Regions from separate parts of the Dorea amylophila genome, predicted to be linked through region 1. Evidence: riboswitches for the same ligand, from Rfam matches in the RefSeq annotation. Region 1 holds a riboswitch; the other holds the start of a gene.
What was found. A riboswitch is a leader RNA that binds a small molecule or an ion and turns the genes downstream of it on or off. The one in region 1 is predicted to bind cobalamin.
Positions count from the first base shown of each region.

Region 2: it holds a riboswitch for cobalamin, as region 1 does, so the genes downstream of both, OCV72_RS05060 (sirohydrochlorin cobaltochelatase) here and OCV72_RS01465 (Ig-like domain-containing protein) in region 1, are expected to answer to the same signal.

Region 1 covers NZ_JAOQJW010000002.1:56,191-59,615, forward strand. The annotation lists gene OCV72_RS01450 (YoaK family protein) at 1-273, shown strand, start outside; gene OCV72_RS01455 (LysR family transcriptional regulator) at 306-1,190, opposite strand; gene OCV72_RS01460 (HPr family phosphocarrier protein) at 1,419-1,682, shown strand; cobalamin riboswitch at 1,730-1,927, shown strand; gene OCV72_RS01465 (Ig-like domain-containing protein) at 2,034-3,425, shown strand, end outside.
Region 2 covers NZ_JAOQJW010000006.1:78,065-81,489, reverse strand. The annotation lists gene OCV72_RS05065 (VOC family protein) at 1-447, opposite strand, end outside; gene OCV72_RS05060 (sirohydrochlorin cobaltochelatase) at 470-1,675, opposite strand; cobalamin riboswitch at 1,884-2,056, opposite strand; tRNA gene OCV72_RS05055 (tRNA-Arg) at 2,262-2,335, opposite strand; gene OCV72_RS05050 (pyridoxamine kinase) at 2,549-3,400, shown strand.

The sequences.
Region 1 (3,425 bases):
AATGGATTTTCATATGCAAGTACTATGTGTATCGGAAACTTACGGAGTGGAACGGCGGCATTATCCTTCTATCTGAGAGAGAAAAAGCCGGAACACTTGCGGCAGGCAATGTATTATTTTGGAATTATAGTTCTTTTTGCGGTAGGAGCCGGAATCGGAGGCAATCTTTCAGCCAATTATGGAATCCATATGATCTGGGTATCCTGCGGACTTTTGATCGTCAGTTTCCTGTTGATGTTCCTGGATATAGAATCCCGGAGAAACGAAAGATAAAAAAGGGACAAAAAAGAGACATTGATCCGTCATCAGATACGGATCAGTGTCTCGATTAGTTTTTGCGCTGCAATGCTCTGTGGTCTGGAAGCATTCTGTACAAGACAGATTTGTCTCGCAGGAAGGGATTCTTTCAGATGGATCTGAAGAATTTCTCCACGCTTGAGCGGTTCTTCTGCAAGCTTCTCCGGATAGAAGCCGATACCAAGATTGTGCTGGATCAAAGCCAGGCACTGGTCGGTGGATGTAACTTCAAGATCCGGACGGAACGGAAGCCCGTGAGAAGAAAAGTATTGAATATGAAGATCTCTGGTGCTGGTGTTATTTTCCAGCGAGACGAAAGGGTAGTCCGTAAGTTCTTCCAGTGAGCAGATGCGGGAAGCCGGTTCTTTGTATTTCGGGCCGGCGATCAGAATTTCCCGGAAAGAACCCAGGGAGATTTTCTGAAACTGTTTTTGAACAGAAAGTGGAGTTGTTACAATTGCAAAATCCACCAGTCCGCTTTCCAGGGAAGCAATTGCCTGCGGAGTGGAATGGTTGGATATCTTAAGCCTTACATGTGGATAATGATTGTGAAATGCTTCTAATTTGGACAGAAGCATAATACGAAGTGCATTTTCACTGACTCCGATGGAGATGAGTCCGCTTGTAAGACTCTGGTCACGCTTGAGCTCGGCTTCTCCGAGTTCAAGCTGTTCGAAAGCAATCGCAACGTGGTTAAAAAGCTTCTGGCCTTCAGGCGTCAGTGAGACTCCGCGGTTCGAACGGACAAAAAGGTGACAGCCAAGTTCTGTCTCAAGATTATTCATACAACGGGTAATGTTCGGCTGGTTATTGTGTAATACCTCTGCCGCTTTTGTAAAACTGTGATGTTGTGCAACATGGTAAAAAATACGGTAATAATCGTATGTACTCATAATATCCTCCAAAATAATATATAAAATTGATATATATATATAGTTAGTTATCTTTAATACGGATGATGCCAGATAAGTATAATATATTCTAGGTGAAAAGACAATGTTAAGAAATAAAAAATATATTACATAGTAGAAAAAAACGTAGTATACTGATTTATATTTTTCTTATAAACAGATGTGTTTGTGATGAAAATGATGGATACACCTGAGAGGAGAGACTTAATTATGATAAAAATGAATGTAAAATTTGAAACACCGGAACAGCTTGTAGAATTTTCAAGAATGTGTCAGAAAGTAGAGGCTGATACCTTGATTGAAGATACAGCACATAAACTTATCATTGATGGAAAATCAGTTATGGGAATGATGACAGTTACGCTGAATCAGAAGATGATTTTTGTAGTAGATGGTTCTGATGCGGAAGAGGTAGTTCATACATTTGAAAAATTCCGCACCGAAGAGGCAGTACAGAAGCAGAATCTGGGTTAACAATTGCATTTTACAGGTACTTATGGTATCGTAGTCAAGATGAGAAAAATAGAATGAAAACTGCAGGTGCCGGCTGGATAAGATTGATAGAGCCGGTGAAAAGGGAAACAGGTGCAAGTCCTGTGCGAACTCGTCACTGTGAGCAGGGAATATCAGAAAAGAAAAAAGTCACTGGATAACGGGAAGACAAGATTCTGATGTATGGATCTGTGAGTCAGGAGACCTGCCTGTAGTGTACATGGAAGTAAATCCGGACCACGAGTAATTGGTTGTACAAAAATGGAAGAAAATTATAATAAATTAACAAGGCCATTTTGTACCCTTTTACGGATGATTTCGTGGAAGGGTATTTTGATTGACAGAAAAGTAGTAGGGAGAGAGTATAAGATGAAACATAATTCCAAGCAATTTTTGGCCTTATTTATGGCTGTGTCTATGGCAGTTGCACCGGTATCGGGAGTGTATGCGGAAGATCAGAATGCAGCTGTAGAAGATACATTGAGTGAGAATAAACAGGATAGTGATGAAGTTGGACAGACAGAGCCGGAAGCCACTGTCGGACAGACAGAGTTGGAAGCCGCTGCCGGACAGACAGAAAGCAGTGTGACGACAGATACAAGTCAGGAAGTCACAAAAGAAGCCGGGAAAAATCAGGTAGCTGTTGAAAAGGTACAGAATACGCAGGAAGACGGAACCGCCCCACAGACGGAACCAATCGGCGAAGACGAAATATTTGAGAACATTACTGATATCAGCGGTATGGCAGGTGCTTTGAAAGACGGAGAATATGGTGTTGATGCGGATCATTTTTCGGCAAAACTGACTTCGGGTGGTTCAAGCAAGGTGAAGATTGAGTGTCAAAAAGTAATCGTAAAGAATGGAAAAGCAACAGCCTGGATAAATTTTAGCAGTTCTAAGTATGATAAAGTATGGGTGAAAGTGAATGGAACCCAGAACATATATCATGCAAAACCGAGAGAAGGCGAGGCCGGAGTTACATTTGAGATTCCTGTTAATTTAAATAGTTCAATGACTTTTATGGCACATACCAGTTCCATGAGTGGAAAAAATATTGCATATACGATCAATATTGCAATCCCGGAAGATACAGTCCCGTCGACACCATCCACACCGGATCAGACCGTTATTACGGAATTAAGTTTCAAAGAGGGATCTGAACTCGGCATGAAAGAGGGAGAAGTTCAGGAACTGACACCTCAGTTCACACCGGCATTATCAGCATCTGAGACAGCACCGGATATGACATGGACTTCTTCTGATCCAAAGATTGTAACCGTTGCAAAATCCGGAACACAGGCTGAGGTGACCGCAGTGAAAGCAGGGACTGCTGAGGTGACTGTGTCTATTAATAATGCGGAAGGAACAGAGCTTAAAGCCACATGCAAGGTAACGGTAACAGCATCGGAAACAGAAAATAAAACCCTGACAGATGGAAATTATCAGGTAGATGTGGATACTGGAAATAAGATGTTCAAAGTTACGAATTGTATCCTGACATCTGAAAAAGGTAAGATGTATGCTGTAATCACATTAAGCGGAACCGGATATGATTATCTTTATATGGGATCAGCAGCCGATGCGGCAGAAGCTGCAGCAAAAGACTACATTTCATATGTGGCTGATGAGGCAGGAAAATATATATACAAAGTTCCGGTAGAAAGTCTGGATAAAGGAATTGCAGTTGCGGCACATTCCATTAAAAAAGATAAATGGTATGACCGT
Region 2 (3,425 bases), on a different contig from region 1:
TTTCGGCTTACCCTCTATATCTGTTACGACATTACCATTTTCATCTGTTATAGTATCTGTCGTCGGCTGCAAAAGTTTTGCTCCCTTTTTCTTGGCATCTTTTATTGTACCAGGAAACAGATTTACAATATTTTTTGATACAAGACTGATATGAATCGTCATCTTTCCGTCTTTTACCGTCAATGTCCCCTTATCATCATATGCATCATTTACATGAAACATGGAACTGTCCGTTTTAAACTCTGCTGTATAGGTTCCATCTTCAATCGGAGCTTTTGTCTCTTCCTTTTCTGCTGCTTTCTCTTTTTTCGCATCAGACTTCTGCTGTTCTGTCTTTTTGCTCTCTGACCTAGATGTCTTACTGTCATCTTTACTGCCGCATCCTGTAAATACAGACACGGTCATCACTACCGCTAATGCAAGCGTCATCAGTCTTTTTCTTAACATTGTTCTCTCCCTTTAATATTTTTTACTGTGCATCCATGGCTGCTTTTGTATGAGCTGCATATAACTGCTGGATTGCATCGATTTCTCCAAGACCTGCAATTTGTGTTTTCACACTGTCAAAGTTCTTAGATGCCTCGAACTGGCTCAGCCATGAATCATCATCATCTCCGGCCATGTCATTGTTCGCATGATCACCTGCCACAACCATCAGTGGACGAAGAATGACATTCTTATATCCGGCATCTTTTACTTTTTCGATAACAGATTCACACGAAGTTTCCTCCGGTTCTCCTTCTACTGTTCCGATAAATACATTCTTATATCCCAGCTTTTCCATCTGTGTCTGCATCTGGGAATAGCTGATCTTTGCTTCATCTGATGTTCCGTGTCCCATGAATACAAATGCTGTACTGTCTGCTGCAACTGCATCAAGGCTGTCATATTCTGCTGTCTTAACAGCTTCTGCTGTAATTGCTTCTGCTACTGCTGCTTTATCTGCATTGATCACTGTCGCATCCGATCCGACTTCTCCGAGAAGCGGTTCTGCGATCTTGACAGATTCAAATTTATCTTTGTAACTCTCCACTGCTTCTGTTAACTCTTTATATTCTGCACCATGCATTAAGTGTGTTGGCTGTATAATCAGTTGCTTGACACCGTTTTTTACGGCACGCTCTAAAGCCTGATCCACATTATCAATCTTCTCGCCATCTCTTGCCTGCACATGGTTAATGATGATCTGAGCTGTAAATGCTCTTCTTACAGACCAGTCCGGATTTGCTGCCTGGAGTGCTTTCTCTACTCCACCGATATCGGCTGCACGGCTCGCATTAAAGGAAGTACCGAAACTTACTACCAGAAGTTCCTTTTCTCCGATATCATCTCCATTTAACGGGTCATCCTGGGAAGCATCTCCTGTATCTCTTCCGAAGTAATCCGGATCTGCATTGTCTCCTTCTACCAGTTCTTTCTGCGCATCTGTCAATTTATCCCACGCTTCTTTTGCTGCTTTACACTGTTCATCCGTCTTGTCTGTTCTTTCCTGAACGTAGATCGCATCAATCTTTTTTGCAACTGCATCCGCTGCTTTCTGATCTTCCTTTTTTGAAGAAGTCTCTGTCTTCTTGTTACTGCTGCTGTCTGAGCTGTCTGATTTTGCTCCACATCCGCCAAATGCCGCTACACACATAGCTGCTGATAATAATACTACTACCAGTTTCTTTTTCATTTCTTTCTACCTCCTGTTTTTTGATTGTCAATACATGAGATACAAGATCTCTGCCACCGGCGGTTCCTTCCGGACACATAATATCAAAAAAGCCTCCGCCAGGAAACGAAGACAACGAAAATAAAACTGTATTACATAATATCTACATATCACATACAGTTCTGTGACTTATTTCGTACTGCCAATTCCTCGTGGCCTGAACTTTTACGTTCCTGTACTGCGAAAGGCAGGTCTCCCGGCTTATTGCTCTGGCGCTTCAGCTCCCTTCCCGGTCATCCCAGTGGGTATGCAGCTTCCGCTCGCAAAATACGGTGACGAGTTCGTACAGGATTCTCACCTGTTTCCCTTTTCACCAGTCAGATCATTCTTTCTATAAAATAATTCCCATAAATTATCCTTGATATCCTGACTGACACCTCACACAATCATGATTTAATTTACCTTGTAACCTTACCACAATTGCCCAATCTGTGTCAATACTGCCCGGTCTACCGTGTACGAAACCGTGTATAAAAAATATGACTCGCCGGACATGTAACAGCAAAAAACCCTCGTCTGACTTTATATCAAACAAGGGTTTCTCCTACGTGCGCGAGAAGATTCGAACTCCCGACCTTCTGGTCCGTAGCCAGACGCTCTATCCAGCTGAGCTACGCGCACATATTCATTTTATTGTTTCCGAAGTTTTTGTACCTCAGCAACGAAATTAAGTATAGCGCAATGTATTCCATCTGTCAACAACTTTTTCAAACTTTTTTATTATTTTTTACCCGGAAGATTTCTTTCTTCTTTTGTTAAGGCAAAAAAACCCAACTATGATATAATCAATACATGTTTGTAAATATATTAGGAAACGAGGATTTCTTTATGACAATGACAAAAAAAGTTGCTGTAATCAATGATCTGTCCGGTCTTGGACGATGCTCCCTGACTGCCGCCATCTCTGTATTATCTGCGATGGGCATCCAGACATGTCCACTCCCGACAGCCATCTTAAGTTCTCAAACAGAATATCCAAGCTACTACTGCTATGATTTTACCGATAAGATGGATTATTTCCGTCAGGAATGGAAGAAACTCGGCACTTGCTTTTCTGGGATCTACACCGGTTACATTGCCAGTGTACCTCAGATTGAAGAGATTTTTCATTTTCTGGATACGTTCCAGACACCAGATACTTTTCTTCTGGTTGATCCTGTAATGGGTGATGACGGCATGACCTATGATATGTATACTTCCGAATTCCTGTCTGCCATGAAGGAACTAACCGCACGTGCAGATGTTATCACTCCAAATATTACAGAGTTCTGTCTGCTGACAGATATGGATTACAATACCCTGCAGAACTCCTCTTTGTCCCTGCATCAGCTCATTTCATGCCTCAAAGATGCAAGCCATACATTAACAGCAGAACGTGCGAAAAAGATCCTTATCACAGGAATTCGCTTTACTACAGATGATGGAATCCCTAAGATTGGGAATCTCCTGTTAGACGGCTCTTCGCATTTTCTGTCGGCATTTCCCTGCTGCGATGGAAGCTATTCCGGTACCGGCGATCTCTTTGCCTCCTGTATCACAGGTGGACTTGCCCGCGGAACTTCCCTTACAGAAATGATGCAGACTGCCGGATCTTTTCTCGAAAAAGCATTAGCTGATTCCGTAAAAGAACAGGTCCCTGTAAACGAAGGAGTTAACTTTGAAAAATATTTATATCTCTTACATTAAGAAAAATCACCATATATCCCGATAA